4 regions of the Streptomyces sp. NPDC045955 genome follow, and region 1 is predicted to be linked to each of the others. Evidence: riboswitches for the same ligand, from Rfam matches in the RefSeq annotation. Region 1 holds a riboswitch; each other region holds the start of a gene.
What was found. A riboswitch is a leader RNA that binds a small molecule or an ion and turns the genes downstream of it on or off. The one in region 1 is predicted to bind cyclic di-AMP.
Positions count from the first base shown of each region.

Region 2: another riboswitch for cyclic di-AMP. It lies ahead of AC07F0_RS09455 (transglycosylase SLT domain-containing protein); the one in region 1 lies ahead of AC07F0_RS33380 (M23 family metallopeptidase).
Region 3: another riboswitch for cyclic di-AMP. It lies ahead of AC07F0_RS18420 (M23 family metallopeptidase); the one in region 1 lies ahead of AC07F0_RS33380 (M23 family metallopeptidase).
Region 4: another riboswitch for cyclic di-AMP. It lies ahead of AC07F0_RS10610 (C40 family peptidase); the one in region 1 lies ahead of AC07F0_RS33380 (M23 family metallopeptidase).

Region 1 is NZ_JBWKKY010000022.1:101,979-105,847, reverse strand. Features, by position in the region: gene AC07F0_RS33390 (PrsW family intramembrane metalloprotease) at 1-20, shown strand, start outside; gene AC07F0_RS33385 (aldo/keto reductase) at 54-998, opposite strand; gene AC07F0_RS33380 (M23 family metallopeptidase) at 1,120-2,151, opposite strand; cyclic di-AMP (ydaO/yuaA leader) riboswitch at 2,163-2,319, opposite strand; tRNA gene AC07F0_RS33375 (tRNA-Met) at 2,608-2,681, opposite strand; gene AC07F0_RS33370 (dihydrofolate reductase family protein) at 2,840-3,869, opposite strand, start outside.
Region 2 is NZ_JBWKKY010000004.1:78,929-82,797, forward strand. Features, by position in the region: gene AC07F0_RS09450 (HAD family hydrolase) at 166-1,014, shown strand; gene AC07F0_RS09455 (transglycosylase SLT domain-containing protein) at 978-1,757, opposite strand; cyclic di-AMP (ydaO/yuaA leader) riboswitch at 1,761-1,934, opposite strand; gene AC07F0_RS09460 (polyprenyl synthetase family protein) at 2,442-3,452, shown strand; gene AC07F0_RS09465 (LolA family protein) at 3,683-3,869, shown strand, end outside.
Region 3 is NZ_JBWKKY010000008.1:119,460-123,328, reverse strand. Features, by position in the region: gene AC07F0_RS18425 (GntR family transcriptional regulator) at 1-575, opposite strand, end outside; gene AC07F0_RS18420 (M23 family metallopeptidase) at 763-1,548, opposite strand; cyclic di-AMP (ydaO/yuaA leader) riboswitch at 1,562-1,725, opposite strand; gene AC07F0_RS18415 (M16 family metallopeptidase) at 1,916-3,304, opposite strand; gene AC07F0_RS18410 (M16 family metallopeptidase) at 3,301-3,869, opposite strand, start outside.
Region 4 is NZ_JBWKKY010000004.1:297,482-301,350, reverse strand. Features, by position in the region: gene pcrA (DNA helicase PcrA) at 1-2,027, opposite strand, end outside; cyclic di-AMP (ydaO/yuaA leader) riboswitch at 2,317-2,490, shown strand; gene AC07F0_RS10610 (C40 family peptidase) at 2,499-3,668, shown strand; gene AC07F0_RS10605 (SLAC1 family transporter) at 3,779-3,869, shown strand, end outside.

The DNA of each region.
Region 1 (3,869 bases):
ACAACCCGTACCGGTCGTAGCCGACCCCCGAGTCCCCCGGTTGTCGGAACCGCTCAGGCCGAAGCCTCAGTGAGCCGCCCGACCTCCGCCTCGGTGAGCGTCAGCTCCCCGACCCCGATCAGCGCGGGCAGCTGCTCCACCGTCCGCGCGGAGGCGATCGGCGCCACCACCGTCGGCTGGGCCGCGAGCCAGGCGAGGGCGACCGTGGCGACGGGGACGTCGTGGGCCGCGGCGATCTCGTCGAGGGCGTCGAGGACCCGGCGACCACGCTCGGTCTGAAGGTGCTGGGCGGCACCGCCCGCCCGCGCGCTGTCGACGGTCGTACCGGGCCGGTACTTGCCGGTCAGGAAGCCGGACGCGAGCGCGTAGTACGGGACGGCCGCCAGGCCGGTCCGCGCGGCGAGGTCCTGGAGCTCGCCCTCGTAAGTGTCGCGGGAGACCAGGTTGTAGTGGGGCTGGAGGGCCACGTACCGGGCGAGCCCCTCACGGTCGGAGAACTCCAGGGAGGCCCGCAGCCGCTCCGGGGAGATGTTGGAGGCGGCGATGTACCGCACCTTCCCGGCCGTGACGAGTTCGTCGAGCGCGCCGATGATCTCCTCCACCGGCACGTCGGGCTTGTCGTAGTGGGTGTAGTACAGGTCGATGTAGTCGGTGCCGAGGCGCCGCAGGGAGGCGTCGGCGGCGGCCTTGATGTTGGCGGCGGACAGGCCCTGGAACTCGGGGTGCTGGCTGACCTTCGTGGCGACGACGACGTCCGCGCGGTTGCCGCGTGACGTCAGCCACTTGCCGAGCACGGTCTCGGACTCGCCGCCCTGGTTGCCGTCCGCCCACGCCGAGTAGACGTCGGCCGAGTCGACGAAGTTGCCGCCGGCGGCGGTGTACGCGTCGAGGACGGCGAACGACTGTGCCTCGTCCGCGGTCCAGCCGAAGACGTTGCCGCCGAGGGCGAGCGGGAAGACCTCGAGGTCGGAGGAGCCGAGCTTGCGAAGAGAAGTCATGTTCCGTGTCAACGGCCGTGCGGGGGAGGCTGATTCCACGGCTGACGCGAAACTCCCGTAAACGGCCTCGCACGAAACCCCCGCAAGGAACCCCGCACGAGACCGGAGACGCCGCCGTCGCTCAGACGTTCAGGCCCTTGCCCCGCAGCCACGCGAGCGGGTCGATGCCGTTGCTGGACCCACCGGTGTGGACCTCGAGGTGCAGATGCGCACCGGTGACGTTGCCGGTCGCGCCCACGCGGCCGATGACGTCGCCCGTGCTGACCTTCTGGCCGACGCTGACGCCGATGGACGACTGGTGCGCGTACCAGATCTCCGTGCCGTCATCGAGGGTCAGGACGGTCTTGTAGCCGTACGAGCCGTTCCAGCCCGCCTCGGTGATGGTGCCGCTGTGCACCGCCTTGATCGGCGTGCCCGTGGGGGCGGCGAAGTCGAGGCCGGTGTGGTAGCCGGAGGACCAGTAGGCGCCGGCCTGACCGAAGGTCGAGGTGATGGTGTACGCGGAGGTCGGCAGCGTGTACTGCTTGGCGAGGGCGGCGAGCCGCTCGGCCTCGGCCTTCTTCCGGGCCTCCTCCTCCGCCTTCTTCTTGGCTTCGGCGGCCTTGGCCTTGGCTTCCTGCTCGGCCTTGGCGGCGGCCTCCGCGGCCGCCTTCCGGGCGGCTTCGGCGGCGTCCTGCGCGGCCTTGGTCTCGATCTGCTCCTGCTGGTGCTCGACCTGCGCCATGATCCGGGCGCGCAGTGCCTCACCGGCGCCGGAGGTGCCCTGCTCGGTGTCGGTGGACGCCGTGGCGAGGTCGCTGAGCGGGGTGGCGGAGCCTTCGGGGGTGTCGTCGTCCGAGATGAGGGAACCCACCGAGGGAAGGTCCGCAACGGAGATCGACACGGGCGGCTTGCCGGTCTGGGCGCTGGCCATGCCGCCCGCGCCCACGGCGGCGATGACGCCGACGCCGAGGACGGTGGAGCTGCGCGCGAGGCCTCCGCCGCGCTGCTTGGTGACGCGATGCCGGCCACGGATGGGGCGGATGGACTCCGCGGTGGGGTTCCATTCCTGGAACGGGCCCTCGTCGGTGTGGTGACCGCCGTAGCCGAAAGTTTCGGTGTCGCGCTGGTTCGGCGCGGACGGGGCCGCGGGGGCAGGCCGGTTGGACGCCACGTGGGCGTACTCCTTTCCTTCCTTCTCGCCTACCGGGTTAGCTGACGGGTTCGGAGCAGGAAGGTCTCCTACGCGCGTATACCGGCCGTGCTTCCACGGCGGCATCCGCCCGATTCACCCCAAGTGGTGGTTCCCCGGTTCCTTTTCAGGATTCGGCGCGTGCGCACGGAGCCGCCTTCTGTGACGGCTGGGACGACCGCGCTGCGTTATCGAACGTTAATAGAAGCGCGGTGGGTATTCCAGCGATTCCGCTTGATCATTAACCTTTTTCACGCGGACCAACCTCCCACGACCGGCCCAAAACGGGCGAGTTGACCGCCACGCAAGTGACTCACGGGCTTTGACGGTGCGTCAGTTGTCATGCGGAGCGGCTTGATTCACTCACCGACAGTAATGAAGAACCCAGGAAAACACCGAGGGCCGGAACCCTTTCGGATTCCGGCCCTCGGCCTTCAGTAGCGGGGACAGGATTTGAACCTGCGACCTCTGGGTTATGAGCCCAGCGAGCTACCGAGCTGCTCCACCCCGCGTCGTTGTGACTCCAGTGTACGCCATCCGCGGGACCGCTCGCGCACACCCGGTGCTCAGCGGCCCGGGTCGCCCGTCCGCGCTGTCGTAGCGGCCCTGGAGGCAGCGCGACCCGCGAGGCGGCCAGGCCGCAGGATCCGTTGGGCCGATCGGCCCGAGCTCAGTGCGTCAGGTGGCGGTTCGGGGCCTTGGCGCGCTCCTCGTGCTCCGGGAGGACGAGGACCTCCACTCCCCCGGCCGCCAGCAGGCCACTGCCGTCGGCGTCCGCCACGAAGGTGTCCGGCTCGCGCCAGGCCGTGACCACGCGTCGTACGCCCGCGTCGAGGATCAGCCGGGCGCAGGGTGCGGGGCGGGAGGCCCGGCGGGCGCAGGGCTCCAGGCTGCTGTAGACCGTCGCGCCGGCGAGCCTGGGGTCGGCCGGGTCGAGCTTGGCCAGGGCCGCCTCCTCGGCGTGCACGAGCGGGTCGCCGCCCTCACGGGAGTGGCCGCGGGCCAGTTCGGTGCCGTCGGCCGCGACGACCACCGCGCCGACACTGAACGCCGTGTCCGACGGCGGGCACTGTGCGGCCAGTTCGCAGGCGAGGGCCAGCCAGTGGTGATCGGCGGCGGCGGGCAGGGGGCCGGTGCCGGGGGCGGTCGGCTCGTAGCGCATGAGGACCACGTCCTCGATCCGCCGGGTCTCCAGCAGCCGGAGCCGGCCGGACTGGTAGCCGCCGGGCCCGAAGAGGCGGGGTGCCCCGGGGTCGCCGACGAAGAGGGGGGCGAGGACCAGCTGGAGTTCGTCGGCCAGGCCCTGCGTGAGGAGCTGGGTGTGGATCAGGCCGCCACCCTCGACCATGAGGCGTCGTACACCCCGGACGTCGTGCAGGTGGGTGAGGAGGCGCCGCCAGTCGAGGTCGGCGCCGAGCGGGACGACGTCGGTGGCATCAGGAGCAGCGCCGTCGGTGGCATCGGTGGCGAGGCCGAGGGCACGGGCGCGTTCGGCGCCCTTGTCGGTGGTGTAGAGGACCTTCTGGCCGCCGGTGTGCCAGAACTGTGCCGCCGGGTCGAGGTCACCGGAGCCGCTGACCGTGACCTTGAGGGGGTACTCCGGCAGGCCGGCTGCCGTGCGGGCGGCTCGCCGCTCGGGTGAGTTGACCAGCAGGCGCGGGTTGTCGGCGCGGACGGTGCCGGCGCCGATCAGGATGGCG
Region 2 (3,869 bases), on a different contig from region 1:
CCCCCGATCAAGTCCCCCCTGGACACATGGAAGGTACCGCCCGAGACGGCCCTGACGGTAGGTAGCGGACCATGTTGTTGCCAACTGGTGCAGAGGCCTTCAACCGGGCAATCGGCATGCGCCGTACGATGAAACGAAGGGGCGCGTTGTCCGTATTCTCTGATCATGGCCGCACCCCTCGCATATTCACTCATCGCCACCGACCTGGACGGGACGCTGCTGCGCGGCGACGACACCCTGTCCGACCGGTCCCTCGCCGCGCTCACGCGGGTGGTGGACGCCGGTGCCCGGCACCTCGTGGTGACGGGCCGGCCGGCGCCGAGAGTGCGGCCGCTCCTGGACGACCTCGGCTGTACGGGGCTCGCGGTGTGCGGACAGGGCGCGCAGGTGTACGACGCCGGCGCGGACCGGCTGCTGTGGTCCATCACCCTGGACCGGGAGCTGGCGGAGACCGCCCTGGGCAAGATCGAGGCCGAGGTGGGGCAGGTGTACGCCGCGGTCGACCAGGACGGGGTCGACGGCCTCACCCTCATCGAGCCGGGCTACCTCATGCCGCACCCGACCCTGCCGGCGGTGCGGGTCGAGCGGCGCGACGACCTGTGGGGCGAGCCCATCAGCAAGGTGCTGCTGCGCCATCCCCACCTGTCGGACGACGAGTTGGCGGCGACGGCCCGCTCGGTGGTCGGTTCACTCGCGACGGTGACGATGTCGGGGCCCGGCACGGTCGAGCTTCAGCCGTGCGGCATCACCAAGGCCACCGGCCTGGCGCTGGCCGCCGAGCACCTGGGGCTGCGGCCTGCGGACACCCTCGCCTTCGGGGACATGCCCAACGACATCCCGATGTTCGACTGGGCCGCCCACGGCATCGCCATGGCCAACGCCCATCCCGAACTCAAGGCCGTGGCCGACGAGATCACGCTGTCGAACGAGGACGACGGCATCGCCGTCGTCCTCGAACGACTGCTGGACGGGACGGCTCAGTACGGGCCGTTGACGTTGTCGATCGAGCCGTAGCGGGCCGCCGCGTAGTTGCAGGCCGCCGTGATGTTGGCGACCGGGTCGTACGGGTCGAAGGAGGTGCCGGGCACGTGGTAGGCGGCGAAGGTCGGGTCGATGACCTGGAGCAGACCCTTGGACGGTGTGCCCTTGGCGGCGTTCGAGTCCCAGTTGTTGATCGCCTGGGGGTTGCCGGACGACTCGCGCATGATGTTGCGGTAGATGCCGTCGTACGAACCCGGGATCCCCTTCTGCGCCATGATGTCCAGCGCCTCGCGGATCCAGCCGTCCAGGTTGTTCGCGTAGGTCTTCGCGGCGGCCTGGGTGGCCTGGGCGACGCCGCCGGCGGGCTTCGCGGCCGGCTTGGCGGGGGCGGAGGACTTGGTCGCAGTCCTCTTCCCGGCGTCCGCCTTGGCCGTCTTCACCGTGAGCTTCAGACCCGGGTGGATCAGCCGCGGGTCGTCGCCGACGGCGGCGCGGTTGTCCTTGTAGAGCTGCTTCCAGCCGCCCGACACGTCGTACTTGTCCGCGATGCGGGCGAGCGAGTCGCCCTTGGTGACGGTGTACGTGAGGGACTTGGCCGTCTTGGCCGCCTGCGGCACGGACTGCGAGACGGTGGGTGCGCTCTGGGCCGGCTGGGCGGCGCCGGCCTGCGTCGCGCCGATCAGCGGCAGGGCGAGGGCCGCTCCGCCGGTGCCGGCGGCCATGAGACGACGGGTGAACTGACTGGTTCTGGGGCGACGGTGCTTGCCTCGGGGCATGGCGATGTTCCTCTCCGGCGCCTGCGAGGTGAGCTGTCGGGTTCGGGCCGGGAGGTGCCCGGCCGCGTACGGCGCTGTGTGCCGTACGCGGCTTCACCCCGAGCCGTTCCGCTACGCGGACCGGCGACGTACCTGGGTCCCCCGCTCCTGCCCTGCGTGAGTGAGTGGGTTCGTGTGGGGTGTCCGGGCGGTGGCAGGATTCGGCGTCCGCCGGACAGGCCCGGAACGTATGCGAGAGCACATGTCGGGAACAAGCACCGGAGTCACATATCGAGCGGTTGACCTTGGTCAGGGGTGTATGGGGCACTTGATCCTTTGCTGAAGCCAAGGCTCAACTTGCGTGCGGCGGAAGGAGGTACGGGTCGGTGCCGGAGTGGGATGTCATAGGGGATAACGTGATTCAACTCACTGATCACAAGTCCGTGGGGCAATGTGCACCTAGGGGGATTCACTTATCCAATGCCGCAAATCGCACATAGCTCGCTATCGCCTGGTAAGTCGATAAATGTCTGCTCTTATGAGCTGATCGAAAACATTGCGGTCGTGATCGGATACCACCCGGCCTGTAACCCTGGGCGCTGGCGGTGATCGAAACGTGACCGGATACGCTGACTCGAGTGATGGCAGCGACCTATCGACAATCCGCGTAATCACCGGCAGACACCAGCAGACAGGAGACCCCTCGTGACCGACGTCGGGCCGTTCGGGCTGAGCGTGCGGGACCAGGCTCTGGAAGCCGATGTCCAGGCCGGGATGGCGGCTGTCGAGGAAGGCTTGCTCGAGGCCACCAAGAGTGAGGTGCCCTTCATCACGGAGGCCGCCCAGCACCTGGTCCGGGCCGGTGGCAAGCGGTTCCGTCCGCTGCTCGTGATGCTCGCCGCCCAGTTCGGCGATCGGTACGCGCCCGGGATCGTGCCGTCGGCCGTCGTCGTGGAGCTGACCCACCTCGCCACGCTGTATCACGACGACGTGATGGACGAGGCCACCGTGCGGCGCGGGGTGGCGAGCGCGAACGCCCGCTGGGGCAACTCCGTCGCGGTCCTCACCGGGGACTTCCTCTTCGCTCGCGCCTCGCACATCCTGGCCGACCTCGGCCCGGAGGCGGTGCGGGTGCAGGCCGAGGCGTTCGAGCGGCTGGTGACCGGGCAGATCCTGGAGACGGCCGGACCGCAGGACGGCCGTGACCCGGTCGAGCACTACCTGGACGTGCTGGGCGGCAAGACCGGCTCGCTGGTGGCGGTGTCGTGCCGGTTCGGCGCGATGATGTCCGGCGCCGACGACACGGTCGTGGACGTGCTGACCCAGTACGGCGAACGGCTCGGCGTCGCCTTCCAGCTCGCGGACGACGTCCTGGACATCGCCTCCGACTCCCACGAGTCCGGCAAGACGCCCGGCACCGACCTGCGCGAGGGCATCCCCACGCTGCCCGTGCTGCGGCTGCGCGAGCGCGCGGCCCGGCTCGGACTCGCGGAGGACATCGCCCTGTGCGAGCTGCTGGACTCCGACCTCACCGACGACGAACGGCACGCCGAGGCTCTGCGCCTGCTGCGCGCCCACCCGGCGCTGGAACAGGCCCGGCGGGACACCGTCCGCTACGCCCAGGACGCCCGCTCGGCACTGGCCCCGCTGCCCGAGTGCACCGCGAAGACGGCGCTGGTGGAGCTGTCCGACGCGGTGGTGCACCGGGCCGGCTAGCGCGTTTTTCCCCACGACCCCTACGGGTCGGGGGAGAAGCCGCCCTCTCGTGTCATACCGCAGCAGTACGTGGAGTTGAGCCCGGGGTCTGACGTATCTCGCCGGCCGATTTGGTCAGATGGTCACCACGGAAGACACCACTCCTCACCAGTTCGGGTGAGAATGGCGGCTCAGGGACGAGTGCGTGCACGACACGGACAGCCGCCGCCGATCACGGAGGTAGGGCACACATGGCACCGTACGCATCCGACGACAGCACGACCGCCGGGGAGGTCGACGAGCAGCGCTCCGGGCGGCGCAAAGCCGCGCGGTACATCGTCCCGGTCACGGTGGTGGGGGTGGCGGCCGCGACGATCGGGCTGGTCCCCGCACTCGCCGACTCCGGTGACCCCGACCTCCCGAAGATCACCGCACAGC
Region 3 (3,869 bases), on a different contig from region 1:
GTGACCGCCCGCGCGCGCTCGCTGTCCCCGCGCGCCACCGCGTCCACGATCGCGCCGTGCTCGGCCCAGGACTCCACGGGCCCGACCGACGCCTCGACGGTGTACATCCAGGCGATCTTGTGACGGAGCTGGGTCAGCATCGAGGTCAGCGCGGGGCTGCCGGAGGCCTGTGCGAGCGTCTCGTGGAACCAGCCGCCCAAGGAGCGCAGGTCGTCGCTGTGGCCCCGGCGAGCGCGCTCCTGGCCGAGCCGGACCAGGCCGCGCAGGACCTTCAGATGGGCCTCGGTGCGGCGCTGGGCGGCGCGGGCCGCGCCGAGCGGCTCCAGCAGCAGCCGCATCTCCAGCAGGTCGGCCGCCTCCTGCTCGGTGGGTTCGGCGACGCACGCGCCCGCGTGCCGCCGGGTCACCACGAAGCCCTCGGCCTCCAGGGTGCGCAGGGCCTCCCGGACCGGGACGCGCGAGACACCGTAGCGGCGGGCGAGGAGTTCCTCGGTCAGCCGGCCGCCGCGTTCGTAGACACCCGCGACGATGTCGTCCCGGATGGCCGTGCACACCGAGTGCGCCGGAATGCGCATGACCGACCTCCGTTTAATCCCCGTGAAACGTCGACTAGTGACACGTGTTCCGTGACTCTATTGCAATGAGCCGGAATTTCCGACGGCAGACCGGAATCCAGGGATATTTTTTGGACAGCCGGGCGTCACAAACGCAGAAAGCCCCGGCTCGGGGAGCCGGGGCCTCGGGAAGCGGAGTGGTACGCCGTCAGACGCTCACGCCGTGCGAGCGGAGGTAGGCGACCGGGTCGATGTCGGAGCCGTACTCGGGGCTCGTACGGGCCTCGAAGTGCAGGTGCGGGCCGGTGACGTTGCCGGTCGCGCCGGACAGGCCGATCTGCTGGCCGGGGGTGACCTTCTGGCCCACCGAGACGCCGATGGACGACAGGTGGCCGTACTGGGTGTACGTGCCGTCGTTCATCTTGATCACGATCTGGTTGCCGTAGGAGCCGCCCCAGCCGGCCTCGACGACCTCTCCCATGCCGACCGCGTGGACGGAGGTGCCGTTGGCGGCGTGGAAGTCGATGCCGGTGTGGCTGCCGGAGGACCACAGGCCGCTGCTGGCCTGGTAGCCGGTGGAGACGTACGAGCCGGAGATCGGGGGCACGAAGGTGTTGAGGCGCTTGCGCTCGGCCTCGCGGGCGGCGCGTTCCTTGGCCTCGCGGGCCTTCTCGGCGGCTTCCTTGGCCTCCTTGGCCGCCTCGGCGGCCCGCTCACGGGCGGCCTCCTCGGCCTTCTTCTTGGCGGCGGCTTCCTCGGCGGCCTGCTTCTGGGCGGCGGCCTGGGCGTCGATCTGCTGGGCAACGGTGTCACCCATGGTGACGACGGGGGTGAGGCCGGTCTGCTCGACGGCGGGCTCGGCGGCGAAGGCCGGGGCGGCCACGGTGCCGATGACACCGGTGGTGGCGAGGGCCGCGACGCCCGCCGCGCGGGCCGTGCCGCGCTGCATCCGGCTGGGACGACGATGCTTCCCGGTGGCGCGGGTGAACGCCATGGAGTGCCTGGTCCTTTCCTTCCTTCTCGCCTACCGGGTTAGCTGACGGGTTCGGAGCAGGAAGGTCTCCTACGGACCCCCTCGCGGCTCGCGCGGGCGTCCGATTCACCCCAGGGACTGCGGTGGGTCCCCGGCTCCCCTGGCTCGCGCCGTACGGGGACTCGGCGATGACTGTCCGGTGCCGCGGGTGCGGCGCACTGCCTGACGAACAGCCCGGACGAACCTAAGCGGGGCCACTTTCAATTCCCAAACGGATCCCGGTTTTTGTAGCGCATCCCACAGGGCAGACAGGCAACCTCCGCACCAATTCGGGCATAAAGGAGCCCTGGTGCCTTAGAAGACAACCAGGGCCCCTGCGCGCGTGCTCCTACTCGGCGGCGACGACCGAGACTTCACCGATGCCCAGGGCCTCGACCGGGCCCTTGATCTGCGCCGCGTCACCGACGAGCACGGTCACCAGTCGGTCCACCGGGAAGGCGCTGACGGCCGCCGCGGTGGCCTCCACGGTGCCGGTCGCGGCGAGCTGCCGGTACAGCGTGGCCTGGAAGTCGTCGGGCAGGTGCTGTTCGACCTGGTCGGCCAGCGTGCTCGCGACGGCCGCCGCCGTCTCGTACTTCAGCGGCGCCACGCCGACCAGGTTCTGCACGGCGACGTCCCGCTCCGCGTCGGTCAGCCCCTCGGCGGCGAGCGTGCGCAGCACCGTCCAGAGGTCCTGGAGGGCAGGGCCGGTGTTGGGCGTGTCCACGGAGCCGCTGATGGCGAGCATCGCGGCACCGGTCCCGTCCGGGGCGGACCTGAGGACCTGGCCGAACGCCCGTACCCCGTAGGTGTAACCCTTCTCCTCGCGCAGCACGCGGTCCAGGCGGGAGGTGAGGGTGCCGCCGAGGCAGTACGTGCCGAGCACCTGCGCGGGCCACACGCGGTCGTGCCGGTCCGGGCCGATGCGGCCGATCAGCAGCTGCGTCTGGACGGCGCCGGGGCGGTCCACGATGACGACACGGCCCGTGTCGTCGGCGGTCACCGGCGGCACCGGGCGCGGCTCGGCCGCGGAGCCGGTCCAGGCACCCAGCGTGTCGCCGAGCAGGACGTCGAGGTCGATGCCGGTGAGGTCGCCGACGACCACGACCGTGGCCGTGGCGGGCCTGACGTGCCTCTCGTAGAAGGCGCGTACGGCCGCGGAGTCGATCGCCGCGACCGTCTCCTCGGTGCCCTGTCGGGGCCGCGACATGCGCGAGTCCGCCGGGAACAGCTCCTTGGAGAGCTCCTTGGCGGCACGGCGGGCGGGGTTGGCCAGCTCGTGCGGGATCTCGTCGAGGCGGTTGCGGACCAGCCGCTCGACCTCGCTGTCCGCGAACGCGGGGGCCCTCAGGGCGTCGGCGACCAGGCCGAGTCCCTTGGCGAGCCGGGAGGCCGGCACCTCCAGGCTGAGCCGGACGCCGGGGTGGTCGGCGTGCGCGTCGAGGGTGGCACCGGCGCGCTCCAGCTCGGCGGCGAAGTCCTCGGCGGAGTGCTTGTCGGTGCCCTCGGAGAAGGCCCGGGCCATGATCGTGGCCACGCCGTCGAGGCCGGCCGGCTCGGCGTCCAGGGGGGCGTCCAGCAGCACCTCCACGGCGACGACCTGCTGGCCGGGGCGGTGGCAGCGCAGGACCGTCAGGCCGTTGCCGAGCGTGCCGCGCTCGGGGGCCGGGAAGGCCCACGGCTTGGCCTCGCCCGCCTGCGGCTGGGGGTGGAAGTCCATCGTGGCGAGCTCGGTCACTTGGCCGCCTCCTCGTTCTCGTTCAGGGCCGCGGCTGCGGTGTCCTCGGTGGTGTCGGCGTCCTCGGCGGTCTCCGCGTCGCCCGTCTCGCCGGCGACGGGCTCGTAGACGAGCACCGCGCGGTTGTCGGGCCGCAGGCGGGCCTTGGCGACCTCCTGGACCTCCTCTGCCGTCACCTCCAGCACGCGCTGCACGGCGGTCAGGGCGAGCTGCGGGTCGCCGAACAGGACGGCGTACCGGCACAGTTCGTCGGCGCGGCCGGCGACCGTGCCCAGCCGGTCCAGCCACTCGCGCTCCAGCTGGGCCTGGGCGCGCTCCATCTCCTCGGCCGTGGGGCCCTCCTCGGCGAACCGGGCGAGCTCCTCGTCGATGGCGGACTCGATGACCGGGACCTCCACGTCACCGGACGTCTTCACGTCCAGCCACCCCAGAGAGGGCGCCCCGGCGAGCCGCAGCAGGCCGAAGCCGGCCGCCACGGCCGTACGGTCCCGCCGCACGAGGCGGTTGTACAGGCGGGAGGACTCGCCGCCGCCGAGGACGGTGAGGGCCAGGTCGGCCGCGTCGC
Region 4 (3,869 bases), on a different contig from region 1:
CGCATGTGCGGGAAGACGCCGTCCTCCATGCCGGTCAGGAAGACGACCGGGAACTCCAGGCCCTTGGCGGTGTGCAGGGTCATCAGCGTGATGACGCCGTCGCCGTCCTCCTCGTCGGGGATCTGGTCGGAGTCGGCGACCAGGGCGACCTGTTCGAGGAAGTCGGACAGCGTGCCCCCCGGGGCGGCAGCCCCTGGCGTCTCCGCCTCCTCGCCGCGCTCCTGCTCGAACTCCATGGCGACGGCGGCGAGTTCCTGGAGGTTCTCGATCCGGGTCTCGTCCTGCGGGTCGGTGGAGGCCTGCAACTCGGCGAGGTACCCGGTGCGTTCCAGGACGGCCTCCAGCACCGTGGCCGGTCCAGCGCCGGACTCGACGATCGTGCGGAGGTCCTCCATCAGCGTGTTGAACCGCTTGACGGCGTTGGTGGAGCGCGCGGCCATGCCGTACGCCTCGTCGACGCGCTTCAGCGCCTGCGGGAAGCTGATCTTCTCCCGCTGGGCGAGGGCGTCGATCATCGCCTCGGCGCGGTCGCCGATGCCCCGCTTGGGGACGTTGAGGATCCGGCGCAGCGGCACCGAGTCCTCCGGGTTGGCCAGCACGCGCAGGTAGGCCAGGACGTCCCGGACCTCCTTGCGCTCGTAGAAGCGGACACCGCCGACGACCTTGTAGGGCAGGCCGACGCGGATGAAGACCTCTTCGAAGACACGGGACTGGGCGTTGGTGCGGTAGAAGACGGCGACGTCACCGGCCTTCGCCTCGCCGGCGTCCGTGAGGCGGTCTATCTCGTCGGCGACGAACTGCGCCTCGTCGTGCTCGGTGTCGGCGACGTAACCGGTGATCGTGGCGCCCGCGCCCGCGTTGGTCCACAGGTTCTTGGGGCGGCGGGACTCGTTGCGCTCGATGACCGCGTTGGCCGCGCTGAGGATCGTCTGGGTGGAGCGGTAGTTCTGCTCCAGCAGGATCGTCGTCGCGTCCGGGTAGTCCTCCTCGAACTGGAGGATGTTGCGGATCGTCGCACCGCGGAAGGCGTAGATCGACTGGTCGGCGTCACCCACGACGCACAGCTCGGCGGGCGGGACGTCATCCGGGCCGGGCGGTACGTCGACGGGGTGCTCGGAGGTGCCGACGAGCTCCCGGACGAGGGCGTACTGGGCGTGGTTGGTGTCCTGGTACTCGTCCACCAGCACGTGCCGGAAGCGGCGGCGGTAGTGCTCGGCGACGTCCGGGAAGGCGCGCAGCAGGTTGACCGTCGTCATGATCAGGTCGTCGAAGTCGAGGGCGTTCGCCTCGCGCAGCCGCGACTGGTACATCGCGTAGGCCTGGGCGAGGGTCTTCTCGAAGCCGTCCGTGGCCTGGGCGGCGAAGTCCTCCTCGTCGATCAGCTCGTTCTTCAGGTTGCTGATCTTGGCGCTGAAGGACTTCGGCGGGAAGCGCTTGGGGTCGAGGTCCAGGTCGCGGCAGACCAGGGCCATGAGGCGCTTGGAGTCGGCGGCGTCGTAGATCGAGAACGAGGACGTGAAGCCGAGCTTCTTGCTCTCGCGGCGCAGGATGCGCACGCACGCGCTGTGGAAGGTCATCACCCACATCGCGTTCGCCCGCGGTCCGACGAGCTGCTCGACGCGCTCCTTCATCTCGCCGGCGGCCTTGTTGGTGAAGGTGATCGCGAGGATCTGCCCCGGGTGCACGCCCCGCTCGGCGAGCAGGTGGGCGATGCGGTGCGTGAGCACGCGGGTCTTGCCGGAGCCGGCGCCGGCCACAATGAGCAGCGGGGAGCCGGAGTGGACGACGGCGGCGCGCTGGTTGTCGTTCAGCCCCTCCAGGAGGGCGGCGGTGTCCACCGGCGGGCGCGGGGCGCCGTCGCGGTAGTAGGCGTCCCGGTCCGGGGGCACGTCGAACTTCCCGCCGAACAGATCGTCCGGAACCGGCTCCGGTACGTGATCGTCCTCGGGTGGCGGCGGGGGCTCGTCCGCGGGGCCCCGCTGGGCCTGGAGGTCCGCCAGGAAGCTGTCGTCAAAGAGGCTGCTCATCGCTCTCCGAGTCTAGGGCGCCCCACTGACAGCCCGCCGCCGCCCTGAGAACATCGCCGAAAGGAACCCCTGGTCACTCTTCATCCCCGCGCGGTCACGGTCCGCTACGGCCGTCACAATTATGACGAACCCATGACCAACCCCCTCCGCCGATGACTCTCGGCGACGCCCTCAGCTAAGGTCACGAAAATGTATCGGGCATATCGCCCATCAACCTTCACAAGGGCCACACGAGTTGGCTACCGTGCGGGCAGGCCGCACGACCCCCACCGGCGAACGTCGCCGGGCCGCGCGGCCTCCGCCGAGTCCGGTGTGCCGCAGCGGCAGCCGGAGCCGGGGACCCAACCGAGAACTCTGGGGTGAATCGGCCGGACTCCCTTCGCGGAGACGGCCGTAGGGCAACCCTTCCGATGTACCCGCCCGAACCCGACAGCTAACCCGGTAGGCGGAGCATGGAAGGAGTCGCCTCCCTTGGCGTCGCACCGCAAGTCGCGTCCCGCTGGTACGCGCGTCGCAGGTATACGGACCCCCGCCCTGGCAACGGCGGCCCTCACGTCCGTCGCCCTGCTGTCCCAGTCGGCCAACGCCGCCCCCGAGGCCGACGACAAGCCGAGTCTCGAGGAAGTCGAGAAGAAGGTCGACGACCTGTACCGCCAGGCCGAGTCGGCGACCGACAAGTACAACTCGGCCAAGGAGAAGACCACCAAGCAGCGCAAGCGCGTCGACACCCTCCTCGACGACGTCGCCAGGCGCACCCAGAAGCTCAACGAGGCACGGGAGGAACTCGGTTCCTTCGCCGCCGCCCAGTACCGCACCGGCGCCTCCGCCCCGGACACGGCGACGTTCCTGCTCGCGGACACCCCGCAGGACTACTTCGACCAGACCCAGCTGATGGACCGGATGACCGGCCGTCAGAAGGTCGCGGTCGACGACTACGTCACCCAGCAGTCCGAGACGATGAAGAAGCGCCAGGAGGCCACCGAGAGCCTCGAGACGCTCACCGAGGCGCAGGACGACCTGAAGACGGCCAAGGCCACCGTCCAGCGGAAGCTCGCCGACGCGCGCGACCTGCTGTCGAAGCTGACCGCCGAGGAGAAGGCACGGCTCGCGGCGATCGAGCGGGAGAAGCAGCAGGAGGCCGCCCGCAAGGCCGCCGAGCTGGCCCGGCAGCAGGCCGCGCAGCAGCAGGCGCAGGAGCAGGCCGCCCAGCAGCAGGACAGCGGCTCCTCGTCGGCGGGCTCCGGCTCGTCCACCTCGACGGCCCCGGCCGGCTCCTCGTACGCCACCAAGGCCGAAAAGGCGCTCGCCTTCGCCCGCGCCCAGATCGGCAAGCCGTATGTCTGGGGCGCCGTCGGCCCCGGCTCCTACGACTGCTCCGGGCTCACCCAGGCCGCCTGGAAAGCCGCGGGCGTCACCCTGCCGCGCACGACCTACGACCAGGTCAACGCCGGCACCACGGTCCCGCTGGCCGACGCTCAGCCCGGTGACCTGGTCTTCTTCTACGACGACGTCACCCACGTCGGCATCTACATCGGCAACGGCATGATGATCCACGCCCCGAAGCCCGGCACCTACGTGCGCGAGGAGTCGATCTACTACGACGGCGAGTCGGCGATCCACAGCGTGGTGCGGCCGGCCTGAGGGCCCGTAGACCCGTGAAGGCACGCGTGCGTGGGGCGCTCTCGCCTTTTTGAGGCGCCCGCGCGCGTGCCCCGCTCGCAACGCGTGCTGCGCCTCCTAGCATCGGGCCCATGCCCGGCCCCTCCCCCTCCACCGCCTGGTGGGCGCAGCGCGCGCCGTCCGCCGGCGCCGCCGTGCTGGCGACCGGCGCCCTGTCGGTCG